Regions from separate parts of the Rhodococcus sp. NPDC003322 genome, predicted to be linked through region 2. Evidence: riboswitches for the same ligand, from Rfam matches in the RefSeq annotation. Region 2 holds a riboswitch; each other region holds the start of a gene.
What was found. A riboswitch is a leader RNA that binds a small molecule or an ion and turns the genes downstream of it on or off. The one in region 2 is predicted to bind S-adenosylmethionine.

Region 1: another riboswitch for S-adenosylmethionine. It lies ahead of ACWDUM_RS00355 (bifunctional o-acetylhomoserine/o-acetylserine sulfhydrylase); the one in region 2 lies ahead of ACWDUM_RS06035 (aminotransferase class V-fold PLP-dependent enzyme).
Region 3: another riboswitch for S-adenosylmethionine. It lies ahead of ACWDUM_RS26790 (amino acid ABC transporter permease); the one in region 2 lies ahead of ACWDUM_RS06035 (aminotransferase class V-fold PLP-dependent enzyme).

The regions. Positions count from the first base shown of each region.
Region 1 is NZ_JBSFSC010000001.1:68,121-74,195, reverse strand. Features, by position in the region: gene metX (homoserine O-acetyltransferase MetX) at 1-31, opposite strand, end outside; gene metX (homoserine O-acetyltransferase MetX) at 226-1,410, opposite strand; gene metX (homoserine O-acetyltransferase MetX) at 1,503-2,672, opposite strand; gene ACWDUM_RS00355 (bifunctional o-acetylhomoserine/o-acetylserine sulfhydrylase) at 2,669-3,973, opposite strand; SAM riboswitch class IV at 4,111-4,221, opposite strand; gene ACWDUM_RS00350 (arsenate reductase ArsC) at 4,271-4,669, opposite strand; gene arsB (ACR3 family arsenite efflux transporter) at 4,666-5,733, opposite strand; gene ACWDUM_RS00340 (ArsI/CadI family heavy metal resistance metalloenzyme) at 5,741-6,075, opposite strand, start outside.
Region 2 is NZ_JBSFSC010000001.1:1,269,348-1,275,422, reverse strand. Features, by position in the region: gene ACWDUM_RS06045 (L,D-transpeptidase) at 1-63, opposite strand, end outside; gene ACWDUM_RS06040 (LysE family translocator) at 142-771, opposite strand; SAM riboswitch class IV at 960-1,076, shown strand; gene ACWDUM_RS06035 (aminotransferase class V-fold PLP-dependent enzyme) at 1,127-2,407, shown strand; gene ACWDUM_RS06030 (putative leader peptide) at 2,418-2,510, shown strand; gene ACWDUM_RS06025 (hypothetical protein) at 2,559-3,215, shown strand; gene ACWDUM_RS06020 (winged helix-turn-helix domain-containing protein) at 3,320-3,790, opposite strand; gene ACWDUM_RS06015 (flavin reductase family protein) at 3,885-4,445, opposite strand; gene ACWDUM_RS06010 (YbaK/EbsC family protein) at 4,663-5,136, opposite strand; gene ACWDUM_RS06005 (hypothetical protein) at 5,185-6,075, opposite strand, start outside.
Region 3 is NZ_JBSFSC010000009.1:21,344-27,418, reverse strand. Features, by position in the region: gene ACWDUM_RS26810 (FecCD family ABC transporter permease) at 1-931, shown strand, start outside; gene ACWDUM_RS26805 (ABC transporter ATP-binding protein) at 928-1,707, shown strand; gene ACWDUM_RS26800 (bifunctional adenosylcobinamide kinase/adenosylcobinamide-phosphate guanylyltransferase) at 1,707-3,050, shown strand; gene ACWDUM_RS26795 (HAD-IIA family hydrolase) at 3,145-3,954, opposite strand; SAM riboswitch class I at 4,101-4,194, shown strand; gene ACWDUM_RS26790 (amino acid ABC transporter permease) at 4,270-5,241, shown strand; gene ACWDUM_RS26785 (amino acid ABC transporter ATP-binding protein) at 5,238-6,014, shown strand; gene ACWDUM_RS26780 (ABC transporter substrate-binding protein) at 6,052-6,075, shown strand, end outside.

The DNA of each region.
Region 1 (6,075 bases), 1.2 Mb from region 2:
CCATGGTCCCGTCTGTCGGCGGAAACGCCAGGAGGGGCCGAGTGTCAGGCGACAGGGTGGTTGTCGCCGCGGCGAAACCGGCAGCCCCAGCGGGGCGCCGGCGGATGCCACCGGGCAGCGGGTGGGTCGTGGTCGGATCTGTTGCTGTAGGGAGCACGGCGCGATGTTATCGAGCTGAGACACTCCCGATGAGGGCATTGGCGAAACTGGGTCTCGCCCCGGCGTTCAGCCGATGCGACCTGCTCGGGCCAGCGTCATCGTCTCCCCGAGCAGGCCCGTCACCCACGCCGCCTCGGTGAGGAATCCGTCGTGTCCGTCGGCGGAGTGGACCACGCGCAGCCCGTCGCAGCCGGGCAGCAGGGTCGCCAATTCCTCGAGTTGGCGCAGCGGGAACAGTCGATCGGAGTCGATGCCGCCGACGATCACCGGGACCTGTGTCGAGGTCAACGCGGCCGCGACCCCGCCGCGCCCACGACCGACGTCGTGCCGGTTGATGACGTCGGTGAGCACCACGTAGGTGCCGGGGTCGAAGCGGTCCGCCAACTTCGCCGCCTGGTGGTCGAGGTAACTCTGCACCGCGTACCGGCCGCCGGCTCGGGGGTCCTCACCCGGCTGGGCGTCGTTCGCGAAGCGCCAGTCCAGGCCCACCTCGGCACGGTAGGTCAGGTGCGCGATCCTGCGCGCCAGGGCCAGGCCGGCCTCGGGGGAGCGGCCGGTGTCGTGGTAGTCGCCGCCCTGCCAGTCGGGGTCGCCGGTGATCGCGGCGATCTGGGTGCTCTGGGTGCCGATCTGGTCCGCGCTCGCGCGGGCACCGACCGCCAGGACCAGCGCGGCCTCCACCCGTGTCGGATGGCCGACGATCCATTCGAGGGTGCGCATGCCACCCATCGAGCCGCCGACGACTGCCGCGAAGCGATCGATTCCGAGCAGGTCCGCGAGCGCGACCTCGGCGGCGACCTGGTCGCGGATGGAGATCGCCGGGAACCGCGACCCCCACGGGGCGTTGTCAGGTGCCCGAGACGAGGGGCCGGTGGAGCCGTCACACCCGCCGAGTACGTTCGCCGCCACCACGCACCATTCCTCGGTGTCGATCGGCGCGCCGGGTCCGACCTGCTCGTTCCACCAGCCGGCGACGGGCAAGCCCGGCCCCGCCTCGCCGGTGACGTGGGAATCGCCGGTCAGGGCATGCTCGACCAGCACGATGTTGTCGCGGGCCGGGGTCGGCGTGCCCCAGCACTGGACGGCGAGGACGACGTCGGGGAGCACGACACCGTTCTCGAGGTGCAACGGTCCGATGTCGATCGTGATCCGTGTCCCGTCCGTCGGGAGTGGCCATCGCGCTCCCGACGCTGCAGGCGCGGGCTGCCCGTTGGGTGCGGAGCGTACGGGCGGCGGGTCGGTCTCAGACACGTTTCCGATGCTAACGATTTGGTGTTGAGGGCGCCACGAACCACGCGCGTGTCGTGACATCCGCCCGCCGGGACGGGCCCGGTGTGGGGTGTCTAGCGGACGCGGCAGTCGGTGCGGTGTGCCCTGGCCAGTGCCATCGTCTCGCCGAGCAGGGTGGTGACCCACGCCGCCTCGGTGAGGAATCCGTCGTGACCGTCCTTCGAGTTCACCACCCGCAAACCCTCGCATCCGGCGAGGTGGGTGGCGATCTCCCGCTGCTGCCACAGCGGGTAGAGCCGGTCCGAGTCGACGCCACCGACGATGGTCGGGACGGTGCAGGAGGCCAGTGCCGCCTCGACGCCGCCGCGACCGCGACCGATGTCGTGGCGGTTCATCGCCTCGGTCAGCAACACGTAGGTGCCCGGGTCGAAACGGGCCACCAGCTTGTCGGCCTGGTGCTCGAGGTAGCTCTGAACGGCGTAGCGGCCGCCGTCGAGCGGGTTCTCGCCCTGTTGGGCGTCGTTCGCGAAGCGCGCGTCGAGTTCGCTCTCCGTGCGGTAGGTCAGGTGCGCGATCCTGCGCGCGATACGCAGCCCGGCCTCGGGTCTGCGGCCCGTGCCGTGGTAGTCGCCGCCCAGCCAGTCCGGATCGGAGGTGACAGCTGCGATCTGGGTGGTCTGCGTGCCGATCTGATCCGCCGTCGCGCGGGCGCCCACGGCCAGGACGAGTGCGGCCGCCACCCGCTCCGGCTGGCCGACGATCCACTCCAGGGTGCGCATGCCGCCCATCGACCCGCCGAGCACCGCGGCGAACCGTTCGATGCCGAGCCGGTCCGCGAGCGCCACCTCGGCGGCCACCTGGTCGCGGATGGAGATCGCCGGGAACCGGGATCCCCACGGTCGGCCGTCCGGGGCGATCGAGCCGGGGCCGGTGGTGCCGCGGCAACCGCCGAGCACATTGGTGGCCAGCACGCACCACTCGTCGGTGTCGATGGGCGCGCCGGGGCCGACCATGCCGTCCCACCACCCGGGCGACGGGTTGTCGGCGTCGGCAGGCCCGGTCACGTGTGAGTCACCGGTCAGTGCGTGCTCGACGAGCACCACGTTGTCGCGGGTCTTGTTCGGTTCGCCCCACACCTGCACGGCCAGAGTGACGTCGGGGAGCACCGCGCCGCTCTCGAGCGTCACCGCGCCGATGGAGACGGACGTCAGCCGCCCGTCCGGCGACGGGAATCCCTCGTGGGACCCGGCCGGACGGGCGCCCGAAACGGAACCGATCGTCAAGATGCCGCCGCCGCGAAACCGGTTTCGAGGTCGGCCAGGATGTCGTCGATGCCCTCGATGCCGACCGCCAGGCGAACCAGGCCCGGGGTGACGCCGGACGCCAGCTGCTCCTCCGCGCTCAGCTGGGCGTGGGTGGTCGACGCGGGGTGGATGACGAGTGAGCGCACGTCGCCGATGTTAGCGACGTGGCTGTGCAGGGTCAGGGCATCGACGAACTTCTTGCCCGCCTCGACACCGCCGGCGAGTTCGAACGCGACGATCGCGCCCGCGCCCTTCGGGGCCAGCTTCTGGGCCCGCTCGTACCAGGGCGAGCTGGGCAGACCGGCATAGGAGACCGAGGTGACCTCGTCCCGGCCCTGCAGGAACTCGGCAACCGCGGTGGCGTTCTGCACGTGCCGCTCGATGCGCAGGCTCAGGGTCTCGATGCCCTGGCTGATCAGGAACGCGTTGAACGGCGAGACCGCCGACCCGAGATCGCGGAGCAGCTGGACCCGCGCCTTCAGGGCGTAGGCCGGCGCACCGAGGTCGGCGAACACGACGCCGTGGTAGCTCGGGTCCGGGGTGGTGAAGCCGGGGTGGCGACCCTGAGTCCAGTCGAAGGTGCCGCCGTCGACGATGACACCGGCGATCGCGGTTCCGTGGCCGCCCAGGTACTTCGTCGCCGAGTGCACGACGATGTCGGCGCCGTGCTCGAGCGGGCGCAGCAGGTACGGGGTGGCGACGGTGTTGTCGACGATCAGCGGGATGCCGGCGGCGTGCCCGACCTCGGAGATGCCGGGGATGTCGAGGACGTCGTTGCGCGGGTTCGCGATGGACTCGCCGTAGAACGCGACCGTGTTCGGGCGGATCGCGGCCTTCCACTGCTCCAGGTCGTCCGGATCCTCGACGAAGGTGACCTCGATGCCGAGCTTCGGCAGTGTGTAGTGGAACAGGTTGTAGGTGCCGCCGTACAGGCTCGGGCTGGACACCACGTGGCTGCCGGCGCCCGCGATGTTCAGCAGCGCGAACGTCGACGCGGCCTGCCCGGAGGACAGCAGCAGCGAGGCCACGCCGCCCTCGAGCGCGGTGATCCGCTGCTCGACCGCGTCCTGCGTCGGGTTCATGATCCGGGTGTAGATGTTGCCGGGCTCGGCGAGCCCGAACAGCGCGGCGGCGTGGTCGGTGTTGTCGAACGTGTACGAGGTGGTCTGGTAGATCGGCAGCGCGCGTGCCTTGGTGGTGGCGTCCGATGTCTGGCCGGCGTGGATCTGCTTGGTCTCGAAGGTCCAGTTGGCGGTCGGATCGGTTGCGTTCTCGCTCATGAGTTGGCTCTGCTCCAAGAGTGTCGGGAGATGAGGCGCGGCAAGGGCGCCCGGGGCTGACTGGGGCCTATCTGCGACAACAACACATGGTGAAACCTCCGGTGGGTCGTGGCCCGGTTGGTGGGTCCGTCCCAGCGGACCCGCGCTTGTCCTCCGTTCCGGAGGACCAGGTCATCACCCGGGGCACCCCACCGCGGATGGAGGGTTGCCGACCAGCGAGCCGGGGCTTGGCACTGGCACTCATGACCTGGCAGCGATCTTAGCGGTACCGGTCACACCCTCGACAACGGGTTCGGTTCACGCGGGCAGCAATTCTGCGATCAGCGCCTCGACGAGTGCGCGGATCTCGTCCCGGATCGGGCGGACGTCGTCGAGGCCCTTGCCTGCGGGGTCGTCGACGGCCCAGTCGCGGTAGCTGACGCCGGGAAACCACGGACAGGTGTCCCCGCAACCCATGGTGATCACCACGTCGGACGTCTGCACCGCGTCGGTGGTGAGGACCTTCGGGCTCTGCGCGGAAATGTCGATCCCGACCTCCGCCATCGCGGCCACGGCGGCCGGGTTGACGGACTCCGCCGGTGCGCTGCCCGCCGACCTGACCTCGATCGCGTCTCCAGCGAGGTGTGTCAGGAAGGCGGCGGCCATCTGGGAGCGGCCGGCGTTGTGGACGCAGACGAACAGGACGCTGGGTGTCATGCGGGCACCTTTCGGGAGAATCGCCCACGCAGGGCGAGCGAGACGTAGACGAGCCCGACCAGGACCGGGACCTCGATCAGGGGACCGACCACACCGGCCAGCGCCTGCCCAGAGTTCGCGCCGTAGGTGGCGATCGCGACGGCGATGGCGAGTTCGAAATTGTTGCCGGCGGCGGTGAACGCCAGCGTGGTCGTGCGTGCGTAGCCGAGTCCGAGGGCGGCGCCCAGCAGGTAGCCGCCGCCCCACATGATCGCGAAGTAGGCGAGCAGGGGGATGGCAATCCGCACCACGTCCCACGGGTGGGAGGTGATCTGGTCGCCCTGCAGCGCGAAGAGCACCACGATTGTGAAGAGCAGTCCGTACAGGGCCCACGGGCCGATCCTCGGCAGGAAAGTCGACTCGTACCAGTCGCGGCCCTTGGCCTTCTCTCCGTAGCGGCGTGTGAGGTAGCCGGCAACCAGTGGCAGACCGAGGAAGATCAGCACCGACTTCGCGATCTGCCAGGGCGAGGCGTCGATGGTGGTCTGCTCGAAACCCAGCCAACCGGGCAGCACCGACAGGTAGAACCAGCCGAGGACGGCGAACATGATCACCTGGAAGACCGAGTTGATCGCCACCAGCACGGCGGCAGCCTCGCGGTCGCCGCAGGCCAGGTCGTTCCAGATGACCACCATCGCGATGCAGCGGGCCAGGCCCACGATGATCAGTCCGGTTCGGTACTCGGGTAGATCCGGAAGGAAGATCCAGGCGAGGGCGAACATCAGCGCGGGCCCGAGGATCCAGTTCAGGAACAGGGAGCCGACGAGGAGCCTGCGGTCCCCGGTGACGGAGCCCAGACGGTCGTAGCGGACCTTCGCCAGGACCGGATACATCATGATCAGCAGGCCGAGGGCGATCGGCAGCGAGATGCCGTCGACCTGCACCTTCTCGATCGCGGTGTTGATCCCCGGGAGTGCGCGGCCGAGCATCAGTCCGGCGACCATGGCGGCGCCGATCCAGACGGGTAGGTAACGGTCGAGGGTGGAGAGCCTGCCGACCGGAGTTGTCGTGGTCACCGGACCGATGCCGCGGTCAGCAGCACGACGTGGAGGACGCCGCGGTGCCGCAGCAGGTGCCGCCCGAGTTCTCCTCGCCGGCGGCGAGCAGTTGCGGGCTGGTCCCGAAGGTGTCCGAGTCGGCGAGGACGGTGTAGACCTCCCATTTCACGCCGGCCGGGCCGGTCACCCACACCTTGTCCTGGGTGGCGAAGCAGCAGGTGGTGTTCATCTCCTCCTCGGTGAACAGGCCCTCTCCGGAAAGGCGGGCGATCTCCTGGTGCACCCGCTCGGTCGACTCGACCTCGACGCCGAGGTGGTTGATGGTGCCGCCCTTGCCGGGGTTCTCCAGCAGCACCAGTTTGAGGGGCG
Region 2 (6,075 bases):
GAGCAACAGCGCCGCGGCCACCGCGGCCGCGAGTGCGGTGGACTTGCGACGAAAACGCGACACTTCATGCCCTCCAGGATTCGAGCGGACACGATGCACCGCACGTTCGACTTGCCAGTTCAGGATATCGGCGCACGGGGCTCAGGCGTTTCCGGCGGCCGATGCCAGGGTGCCGACGCCGAGCACAGCGAGGATGCCTGCGCTCACGCTCTCGAGCCGCGCTGTGATCCGCGGGCTACGCAGCAGAGCGACCAGTCGGGACGCGGCGACCGCGAACCCGCTCATCACGACCAGTGCGACCGCGGCCTCCACCGCACCGAGCGTCATCGCCGATCCGAGCGTGACCCGACCGAGGAACTGCGGCACGACGGCCAGGTAGAACAAGCCGACCTTGGGGTTCAGCGCGCACGAGAGCACCCCCGCACCGAACGCCGAAACCGGGCGGGTGGCCGCGGCGACCGGGGCGGGTGTGTCCGCGACCGTCGCCGCACGACGGCGCTGCAGCGCCCGCAGTCCGAGGTAGAGCAGATACAGGCCGCCGGCGATCTTGAGGACCCGGTATGCGCTCGCCGACTGTTCGAGCAGCGTCGCCAACCCGAGCGCGACGACCGCGGCCCACAGGAGTCCGCCCAGGCTGACGCCGAGCGCGGCGGCGAGACCCGGACGGGTGCCCCCGATGCTGTAGCGCAGCACGAGGAACGAGTCGGGTCCGGGCATGATCGCCAGCAGCAGGCAGACACCCGCGAAACTGATCAGGGTTGCGGTGGTCACCGAACCAGGAAACCGCAGTTCCGGTGTGGTTTTCAAACCAATTTCCGGGTGCAGGTCCGGTGCCGGTCGGGAGTGCACGCCGCGCACCGGGATTCGGCATCCGAGCGCAGCGAGAAGTGATGGAAGTCACAGCGAACTCGGTGTGGCCGGGTTGACAGCGCGGCCGAACGGCTGCCATTCTCGGCTCAGGTCATGAGTGCCAGCGCGTAGCCCCGGCTTGCTGGCCGGCAACCCTCCACCGCGGTGGGGTGCCCCGGGTGACGACCAGGCCGTGAATCCAATACCGGACACGGCAAGCGCGGACTCGATGCATCAACCCTCACCGCACGAGTCCCTTGACGTAAGGGATGACGCCATGACTGCTGTACTCGACACCACCCTCTGTGCCGACGCCGTTCGCGACGAAAACTGTGATGGCACTGCGTCTTTCGCTCCTGTCTGCGGAAGTGACCTGATCGCGCCGCTCGTCGACGGGACCTCGATCGCGTACGCCAACTTCGACTACGCCGCCAGTGCGCCCGCGCTGTCCGCCGTCGCCGAGCGCGTGCAGTCGCTGCTGCCGTTCTACGCCAGCGTGCACCGCGGGGCCGGCTACGCCTCCCAGGTCTGCACCGAACGGTACGAGGGCGCCCGCGACGTGGTCGCCGACTTCGTCGGGGCCCGCACCGACGACGTCGTGGTGTTCACGCGCAACACCACCGACGCACTGAACCTGCTCGCCTCCTGCGTGCCCGGCGAGACCGTTGTCCTCGACATCGAGCACCATGCAAACCTGTTGTCCTGGAACCGGAACGGTGCCCGCGTCGTCCGCTCCGCGGACACCGTCGAGGAAACCGTCCAGCGCATCGTCGCCGAACTGTGCACCCGCCCGGCGGCACTGCTCGCCGTCACCGGTGCCTCCAACGTGACCGGCGAGGTGCTGCCGATCGCCCGCCTCGCGCGGATCGCCCACGAGTGCGGCGCCCGGATCCTGGTCGACGCCGCCCAGTTGCTGCCGCACCGCCGCGTCGACATCGCCGAGCTCGGCGTCGACTACCTGGCCTTCTCCGGGCACAAGCTGTACGCGCCGTTCGGCGCCGGCGCCCTCGTCGGCCGCGCCGACTGGCTGGACGCCGCCGAGCCCTACCTTGCCGGCGGCGGCGCCACCAAGAACGTCGAGATCGACGCCGTGCAGTGGGCCGCCGCTCCGCAGCGGCACGAGGCGGGCACCCCGAACGTGCTCGGCGCCGTCGCGATCGCCGCGGCGTGCGAGACAGTCGCCGGGTTCGACGCCGACGCCGTCGAGCTGCACGAGCGCGTGCTGTGCGACCGACTCACGGCCGGACTCGAAGCGATCGACGGCGTCCGGGTGCTGCGGATCTGGCCGGACTCGCCGGACGCCGTCGGCATCGTCACCTTCACCGTCGCCGGCGCCGAGCCGCGCGCGGTCGCGACCCACCTGTCGGACCTGCACGGCATCGGAGTGCGGGACGGCAAGTTCTGCGCCCACCCGTTGCTGTCGCGCCTCGGGTACGCCGAGGGTGCGGTCCGGGCCAGCCTCGGGCTCGGCAGCAGCAGCGCGGACGTCGATCGCCTGATCGCCGCAGTCGGCGAGTTCGCCGCGCTGCGCGCGACGAACGGTGTTCCTGCACGGTAACATCGGTGCCATGACTACGGACGCGGTGGACCTGATCGGTGGTCAGTGGTGCCGCCGGCACGTCGACCTGTGCCGTACCGCCTCGGGTATGTGTCCGGTCTGAGCTCGGCCTCGCCGGACCCGTCACTCCACCACCTTCCCGAGGACAGTCATGTCTGCATCGTTTTCGTCCCGTCCTGTCCGGCCGCTGCATGTGGCCGTCGAACTCTCCGGCGCCGGCCACCACCCCGCGTCGGCTGCCCACACCGATTTCCGAATCCCGTTGGGGCTCAGTGACTACTGGGTTCAGCTCACTTCCGCCACCCTCGATCTCGTCGGGGATCCAGGCTCCGTGATCCGGGTGCGAGCCCGCGACCTCGGGGAGGCGCAGCGGCGCCGCGAGACCGCCCGCATCCGCGCGGCGGCGGACGGCCGCGACCCCGACACGGTCGCGGTTCTGCTCGACGTCGAGGTGCTCCTCGCCGACGATCACCGTGCCGCCCGGCGCGAACTGGCCCGCCTGGATGCCTGTGGGGGCACCTCCCTGCACGAAGTGCTTGGGGGACGGATCGAACCCCATGTGCCGGAGTCCATCTCGTACATCGGCACCCCGTCCGGCCTGGCCGGTCTGATCGCCGACATCCGCGCCGCCGGAGTGGCGGACGGTGTCACCCTGCTGCCCCTGGTCCTGCCCAGGGTGCTCGACCGCGTCGTCGACGACGTGCTGCCCATGCTGCACGAGGGTGGCGTGACCGAGCCGTCCGCGGTCCTCGGCGAGGTTCTCGGGCAGTTCGGGTTGTCACCCGACCGGCGCGCGCTCGCGTCCTGACCCGCCGCGCGCCGCTCCGGGCGTGACCCCTCACGGCTGAATGTGGCCTTCAGCCGGTGGAGAACGAAACGGGGTTTGCCTGTGGTCGGCGACGCGTGACCACGTCACCCCAGGACGACATGGATACGCGGGTCCGGATCGAAGCGGTAGCCGGACCCGCGCACCGTCGACACCTGTCCGCCGAAACGGCCCAGCTTGGTTCGGACCCGCGAGACGTGCACGTCGACGCTGCGCCCGGCGCGGTCCCGCTCGCCGAGGGTGCCGCTCAGTTGCAGCATCCGGCGACGCGAGACGACCTCACGCGGCCGACTGGCCAGGTGGGAGAGTATCTCGAATTCGGTGTGGCTCAGTGAGATCGGCGCCCCGTCGAGTCGCGCTTCCCGAGCGGGCAGATCGATCAGCAGTGGGGCGGTCGCGTCGACGCCGGCGCGCACCGCGACGCCCGGCAACAGTTCACGCGCGCTGACGCGCAGTGCATCGGCGAGCGCTGTCAACTGACCGCGGTCGGCGGATCCGGAGAACTGCATGGTGAGCACGAGGTCGGTGCTCGACCTCGGAACTGACGAATCGGTCATGGGGGGCTCCGATGTCGGATGGATCGGGTGTGACGGCCGGGTCAGTGCGGGCCGTGACATTCCCGTTCGACGTGGATGCCGTTGGAGGCGAAGGTCATTCGTCGAGTGGGCTGGACCGATGGTAGCGGCCGCCGTGGTAGAGGAGCGGAGCGGCCGCGGCCTCCGCGTCGTTCTCGTCGTGGATCCGGGTCACCAGCCCGATCACCAGCGTGTGATCGCCCGCCGGGATCAACTGATGCACGGTGGTGCGGAGCCAGATCGGGGTGCCGTGCAGCACCGGTTCCCCGGTCTCGAGTCGCTTCCACAGCGAGGTGTCCGAGAAGCGCTCGTCGGCGCTGCGAGAGAACCGCTGCGCCAGGTGCCGCTGGTGCTCGCCGAGCAGGTGGATGACCAGTGAGTCCGCCGCGTGCAGCGCACGGATCGACGACGAGGTGTGCGCGATGTTGAACGACACCAGCGGTGGGTCCAGCGACAGCGAGGCGAACGAGGTCGCGGTGAAACCCACCGGCCCCGAATCGGAGTCGAGGGTGACGATCGTGACGCCCGCCGGATAGCTGCGCATCGCGGTGCGGTACTGGTCGGCCGTGACCGTGTGCGGGTCCGCGGGCAGATCGGCGGCGCGGTCGTGGTGCTGCGGTTCCAGGGGCTGGGGCATGAGGTACTCCGATTCGGGATGCACGTGACTTCGGGATGCACGTGGCGTGCGGATTCAGGGGGCACCGGAAAGCCGCACACAGGGGTGGGCGCCGCCGGGTCGAATCAGCGCGGACAGCGCCACGACGTGACGCGGCACAGGTCGACGTGTCTACGCCGCCAGCACTGCTCGGTCACGGGTGCCTCCAGAATCGGTTTGCCCCACTATAAGCCGGTCCTCAGTCGACGTCGACGGCCAGACCCGCGGTGATTCGAATCAGTTCGCGGAAGGTGGTTCGGAACACGCTGTCGGGACGCCCCGCAGCCGCCCACAGTTCCGGATACCCCTCGAGGGCGGAGTCGACGTAGGTGGACAGGTTGGTCGGATGCCCGACCGGGGCGACACCGCCGAGCGGCTGACCGGTCACCTCCCGCACGAGTGATGCGGGGGCCTGGGCCAACGAGCCCTCGAGGCGTTTGCCGGTGCGTTCGATGTCCACCTGGTGCGCGCCCGAGACCAGCAACAGGATCGGCTCGTCGTCGAGGAGGAAGACCAGGGACTTGGTGATCGCCCCGATGTCGACGCCGAGGGTCGCGGCCGCCTCGGCAGCGGTGTGGGTGGGCTGGTCCTGCGTGACCACCACCCCGTGGTGGCCCCGCGCGATCAGCGTCCTCGCGACGTTCGCCGCGTCCGGATGCAGTGTCCTCGCCATGCCCCACCATATGACCGCCGGGCATCTCGTGCGCGCCGAAGCGCCGGTTCAGTCCGAATGCGGGCGGCGGGCGGCGCGGGCGGTGCAGGCGAACACCGCCGAGAGTCCGACGAGGGTGTAGACCACGAGCGTCACGATCGGGGTTCCGACGCCGGTGCCGTGGAAATAGACGATGCTGCGCACCCCCTCCGTGCCCGCGCCCGGGGTGATCCAGCGGCCGATCGCCGCGTAGAAGGTGGGCAGCACGTTCGATCCGAATGCTCCACCCGCGCTGGGGTTTCCGAGCACCACGAAGATCAGGATCGCCAGGGGCACGGCCAGGATGCCGAGAGCCGCGCGCATGCCCATCGTGAACATGCCGGTCGCGAACACCACCCCGGCGCCGAGCAGCGACAGCGGCAGCAGGTGCCCGGTGAAGGTGCCGAGCAGGTTCGTGGTCACCAGTGCGCCGAGGAATCCGGAGGCCAGCGAGTACGCGGCCATGAGCGCGGTGTGCAGGCCGGCCTCGCGCAGCGTCCGCGGCGCCCCGATCAGCAGGCCGATCGCCGCGGCCAGCAGGTATCCGCCGACCACCCAGCCGATCGACAGGTAGAACCCGGACAGTCCGCGGTTGTCGTGCGCGCCCACCGGGACCTCGTCGCGGACCACGAAGGTGCGGCCCTGCTCGGCGGTGACCTTCGTGAAGATGCCCTCCAGGGCCGATGCGGCGGACGTGCCCGCGCCGCTCGCGGTGATCAGGGTGTCGGGACCGGTTGCGGCGAGTGCGTACCCGCCCATCACCTCGCGCTGGGCGATCAGCGTGCGCAGCTCGTAGGTGCTGGCGGCGACCCGTGCCTGTACCGGGTGACCGTCGATGTCGTTCAGCCGGTCGGCCACCTGCTGGTCGATCCCTGCAGGCAGACCCGCCTCGGCGACCACGGCGATCGGGATGTCGCGCGG
Region 3 (6,075 bases), on a different contig from region 2:
CGGGCTCACGCCGCGCGGCGTGCTGCTCGACATCCTCGACAGGGTGCCGTTCGTCGACGTCGACTCCGGGCTGACCACCCGGCAGCAGGCCATCCTGTGGAACATCCGAATGCCGCGTGTCGTGCTCGGTGCGCTGGTTGGGGCGATGCTCGCGATCGCAGGCGCCGCCTACCAGGGCGTCTTCCGTAACCCGCTCGCCGATCCGTACCTGCTCGGCGTGTCCAGCGGCGCCGGGCTCGGCGCGACCCTCGCGATCGTCGTCGGCGGCGCCGCGGGGTTCGCCGGAGTGCCCCTCGCCGCGTTCGCGGGTGGCCTGATCGCCGTCGCAGCGACCTACGCGCTGGGGCGCACGGTGGGCAGCGGACGCACCGAGGTCGTCGTCATCCTCGCCGGTGTCGCGGTCGCGGCGTTCGCCAACGCCATCCAGACGTTCTTCATGCAACTGCACGACGACACGTTGCGTCAGGTGTACTCGTGGATGCTCGGGCGGCTCTCGACCGACGGGTGGTCGGAGGTGGTGACGGTGCTGCCGTACGTCGTCGTCTCCGTCGCGATCATCGCGCTGCACCGCCGCACCCTCGACGTCATGGCCGTCGGTGACGTCGAAGCGGGGAGCCTGGGAATCAACGCCGCCCGGGTGCGGATGGTCCTGGTGTGCGTCGCGACGCTCGGCACTGCCGCGGTGGTCTCGGCGAGTGGACTGATCGGATTCGTCGGCATCGTGATCCCGCATGCCGTACGGCTGCTGGTCGGTCCCGGGCACCGTCTGCTGTTGCCGTTGTCGCTGATGGTGGGCGCGGCGTTCCTGGTGCTCGCCGACGTCCTCGCGCGGACCGTGATGGCGCCGGCGGAGCTGCCGATCGGCGTGGTCACCGCCGCGATCGGCGCCCCGTTCTTCCTGCTGGTGCTGAGACGGGGGCGGACGACGTGATCACTTGCCGCGGCCTGCGAGTCGACCTCGGCCGGACGACCGTCCTCGACGGCGTGGATCTGACGGTGGCGCAGGGGGAATGGGTCGCGATCGTCGGCCCGAACGGTGCCGGCAAGACGACCCTGCTGCACGCGCTGGCCGGGCTGGTGCCCGCGACCGGCGAGGCGAGGGTCGACGGTCACGACCCGGCCCGGACGCCGCGGCGGGTGATGTCGCGGACGGTGGCGCTGATGCCACAGCGGCCCGTCGTCCCGGAGGGGGTGAGCGTGCACGAGCTGATCACGCTCGGTCGCACCCCTCACCTGTCCCGGTTCGGCACCGAAACCCCCCACGACCGCGAGATCGTCGACGACCTCCTGGACCGACTCGAACTGCGCGCGCTGGCCTCCCGGGCCGTGACCGCGCTCTCCGGCGGTGAACTGCAGCGAGTGGTGCTTGCCCGGGCGCTGGCGCAGCAGCCGCGGGTGCTGCTGCTCGACGAACCGACCAGCGCCCTCGACATCGGGCACCAGCAGCAGGTGCTCGACCTCGTGCAGGCGCTGCGCCTGGCGGACGGGCTGACGGTGGTCGCGGCGATGCACGACCTCACCCTCGCGGGCCAGTACGGGCGGCGGGTGGTGATGCTCGCCGACGGCGGCGTCGTCGCGGACGGCACCCCGGCCGAGGTGCTGACCGCGGAGCGGATCGGCGCGGTGTACGACGCGCGGGTCGAGGTCCTCGACCGGCCCGGCGGCCCGGTGGTGCTGCCGGTGGGACCGCCCGGGGGAGCGTCCTGATGGAGGTCGTGCTGCTCGGCACCGGTGCCGCCGACGGGTGGCCCAACCCGTTCTGCCGCTGCGCGTCCTGCCTGACCGCGTTGCGGCGCGGCGAGGTTCGGGCCCAGACCGCCGCGCTCGTCGACGACGTGCTGCTGCTCGACTGCGGGCCGGAGGTACCGCGCGCCGCCGCGCACGCGGGGAGGTCGCTGTCCGGGGTGCGGCATCTGCTGCTCACCCACTCGCACCCCGACCACACCGGACCGCTGGCGCTGCTGATGCGGTCCTGGGTGGTGCGCGAGGAACCCCTCGACGTGATCGGGCCGCCGGAGGCGCTGGACCTGTGCCGGGACTGGGTCGGCCCCGACGACCCGGTGCGGTGGATTCCGATCGCGCCGGGGGAGGCGCTGCGGGTCGGCGAGTACACGGTGCGGGCGCTGCCTGCCGCGCACCGGGTGTTTCGCGACGGCGACGCGGTGCTGTACGAGATCGCGGGTCCGGACCGTCGGAAACTGTTGTGGGCAACGGACACCGGACCGCTGCCCGCCGCGACCCTGGACGCGGTGCGGGGCGCCCGGTACGACGTGGTGTTCCTCGAGGAGACCTTCGGCGACCTCGTCGACCACGAACCCGACCACCTCGACCTGCACACCTTCCCGCGGGCGCTGGCCGCGCTGCGCGAGGCCGAGGCGGTCGTCGAGGGCACCGACGTGATCGCCGTCCACCTGAGTCACCACAACCCGGTCGACTTACCGGACCGTTTGCGGCCCTGGGGCGTTCGGGTGCTCGACGACGGCGCAACCGTCGCGGTGGGTGCGGTGACGGCGCGTCCGGACCGACCTCGGCGGACCCTCGTGCTCGGCGGCGCCCGCGCGGGCAAGTCCACCCACGCGGAGCGTCTGCTCGCCGACCGTGACGATGTCACCTTCCTGGCCACCGGCGGACCTCCCGGCGACGACGCGGAGTGGGCGGCCCGGATCGCCGCGCACCGGGCGTCGCGTCCCGCCTCCTGGCGCACCGTCGAGACCGACGACCTCTGCGGGGCGCTGGGGTCCGCGACCGGTCCGGTCCTCGTGGACTGCCTCGGCACCTGGCTCACCCGCCGGATCGACCGCCACGGCGCGTGGGACGACGAATCCGGTTGGGTGGCAGTGCAGGCCGACGTCGAAGCCCTTCTCGTCGCGTGGCGCACGGCGACGGTGCCCGTCGTCGCGGTGAGCAACGAGGTCGGCAGCGGCGTCGTCCCGGCGACGCCCTCCGGCCGCCGCTTCCGCGACGCCCTCGGCCGGCTCAACGCCGCCGTCGCCGCCGAGTCCGAGTCGGTGATCCTCGTCGTCGCAGGACGCCCGCTCCCGCTCCGCTGACGCGCCGCTCGCCCCTCCCGCCGGTGGGGCGCAATGTCACAGTGTGCTCGTTGGGTGCGCACGATGTGACATTGTGCCCACCCCGGGGTGGGGGTCAGGCGGCGGTGAACGGGTCCTGGGTGCGGCCGACGAGTTCGGCGACCGAGTTCAGCACCAGTGTCGGGCGGTAGGGGAACGCCTCGACGGTCTCGCGGCTGGAGATGCCGGTGAGCACCAGGATCGTCTGCAGGCCCGCCTCGAGGCCGGAGACGATGTCGGTGTCCATCCGGTCGCCGATCATCAGGGTGTGCTCGGAGTGGGAGCCGATCGCCCGCAGCGCCGAGCGCATCATCAGCGGGTTCGGCTTGCCGACGTAGTACGGCTCGCGGCCCGTCGCGCGGGTGATCAGCGCGGCCACCGAACCGGTCGCGGGTAGCGAGCCGTCACGCGAAGGGCCGGTGGCGTCCGGGTTGGTCGCAATGAACCGGGCACCGCGCTCGACGAGGCGGATCGCGGTGGTGATCGCCTCGAACGAGTAGGTGCGCGTCTCGCCGAGCACCACGTAGTCGGGATCGTTGTCGGTGAGCACGTACCCGATGTCGTGCAGCGCGGTGGTCAACCCGGACTCGCCCACGACGTAGGCGGTGCCGTTCGGCCGCTGATTGTGCAGGAAGGTCGCCGTCGCGAGGGCGGACGTCCAGATCGACTTCTCCGGGATGTCCAGGCCGGACTGCAGGAGTCGTGCCCGCAGGTCACGCGGGGTGCGAATCGAGTTGTTGGTGAGCACGACGAACGGAGTTCCGGACTCCTGCAGTTCCGAGAGGAACGCGTCGGCGCCCGGTACCAGGTGCTCCTCGTGCACCAGGACCCCGTCCATGTCCATCAGATACGTCCAACCGGGGGTCTTCTCGTCGGTGTTCGCCATGGCCCCATTGTGCGCGCCCGGAGACCCGCACGTCGGCTCGGACGCGCCGGATGTCGCACGGCACACATTCGTCCCCGCCATTCGGATCAGCCCGAACGCAATAGGTGACCGCGGGATCTGGTTGCGGGACAGTACAGCTCGAGTGTTGACCATCAAGAGCGACCGAGAGACCCGGATCGACGACGTCGCAGCAACCCCCCCGAGTGTGGGTGCGGGTGCTACCGCCGGGACCGATGGACTCCGCGACAGGGCTGCGACGAGCGCCCGGTCCCGACCCGTGAAAGGCTTCTCGATGTCCGACTTCGGAGTGCGCTCGTGAGCGCCCCGGCCACCAGTCCGCCGCAGGCGGCAGTGGCCGAATCGTCCGACGACGCCGACCTGCGCGTCGCTCCCACCCGCCATCCCTGGCGTTGGGTCGTCGCAGCGGCGGCGCTGGTCCTGGTCGCGCAGTTCGTGCACGGACTGGTGGTCAACCCGGGCTGGGACTGGGCGACGTTCGCGCGGTACTTCACCGCCCCGTCGGTGCTGTCCGCGCTGTGGACGACGATCGAACTCACCATCTGGGGCACCGTCCTCGGGTTCGGGATCGGCGTGCTGCTCGCCGTGGCGAGGCTGTCGAACAATCCGGTGCTGCAGGTGATCTCGTGGATCTACGTCTGGGCGTTCCGCTCGATTCCACTGATCGTGCAGCTGCTGTTCTGGTTCAACATCGCCTACCTCTACCAGACGATGTCCCTCGGCATTCCGTTCGGCCCGGGATTCCTCGAGTTCAACGTCACCGGCGTGATCTCCGGGTTCACCGCCGCGGTCATCGGGCTCGCGCTGCACCAGGCGGCCTACTCCGCCGAGATCATCCGCGCGGGCATCATCTCCGTGGACCACGGCCAGATCGAGGCCGCCAACGCACTCGGTATCCCGCGGACCCGTCAGCTGTTCAAGATCGTTCTGCCGCAGGCGATGCGGTCGATTCTTCCGAACGCGGCGAACGAGGTCATCAGCCTCTTCAAGGGCACCTCGATCGTGTCGACGATGGCGATCGCCGAGCTGTTCTACCAGGTCCAGGTGATCTTCGGTCGCAACGGCCGGGTGGTGCCGCTGCTGATGGTCGCGACCGTCTGGTACATCGTCCTGACCACCGTGCTGTCCGTCGGCCAGTACTACATCGAACGGCACTACGCCCGCGGATCCGCCCGCGCGCTGCCACTCACGCCGTGGCAGAAGGTCGTCGCCAAGTACCGGGAGATCCGTGACGGCAGTACCGGCGCGCCGAGAGGGGCCACCCGATGACCGCCATCGGTGACCCATACGCCGTCGACGTGCGGGGCGTGCACAAGGCCTTCGGCGCGCTCGAAGTGCTCAGAGGCGTGGATCTGTCGGTTCGCACGGGGGAGGTGACGGTGATCCTCGGGCCGTCGGGCTCCGGGAAGTCGACCCTCCTGCGCACCCTGAACCACCTCGAGAAGGTCGACCGCGGCACGATCCGGATCGACGGAGAACTGATCGGCTACCGCCGCCGCGGCAACACCCTGCACGAACTGTCCGACCGAGAGGTGCTGCGACAGCGGTCCCGGATCGGGTTCGTGTTCCAGAGTTTCAACCTCTTCCCGCACCTGACCGTCCTCGAGAACGTGATCGAGGCTCCGGTGTCCGCGCAGCGCCGCGACCGCGCCGAGGTGACGGCCCTGGCGCGGCAGCTGCTCGAACGGGTCGGGGTCGCCGACAAGGCCGACCGGTATCCGAAGCAGCTGTCCGGGGGACAACAGCAACGTGTCGCGATCGCGCGTGCACTCGCGTTGCGCCCCAAGGTGATCCTGTTCGACGAGCCCACCTCGGCGCTGGATCCCGAACTCGTCGGTGAGGTCCTCGAGGTGATCCGTGACCTCGCCGACGGCGGTGCGACGCTGGTGATCGTGACCCACGAGATCGGGTTCGCCCGCGAGGTCGCCGACACCGTCGTGTTCATGGACGGCGGTGTGATCGTCGAGCAGGGCCCGCCGGACGCGGTGCTGGACCGACCCACCCACGAACGTACCCGCGCCTTCCTGGCCCGAGTGCTCTGACCCCCTCATTCATCGCGAAAGACCCTGGAAGGAAATGATGTCCGCCCTCACCCGCCACACG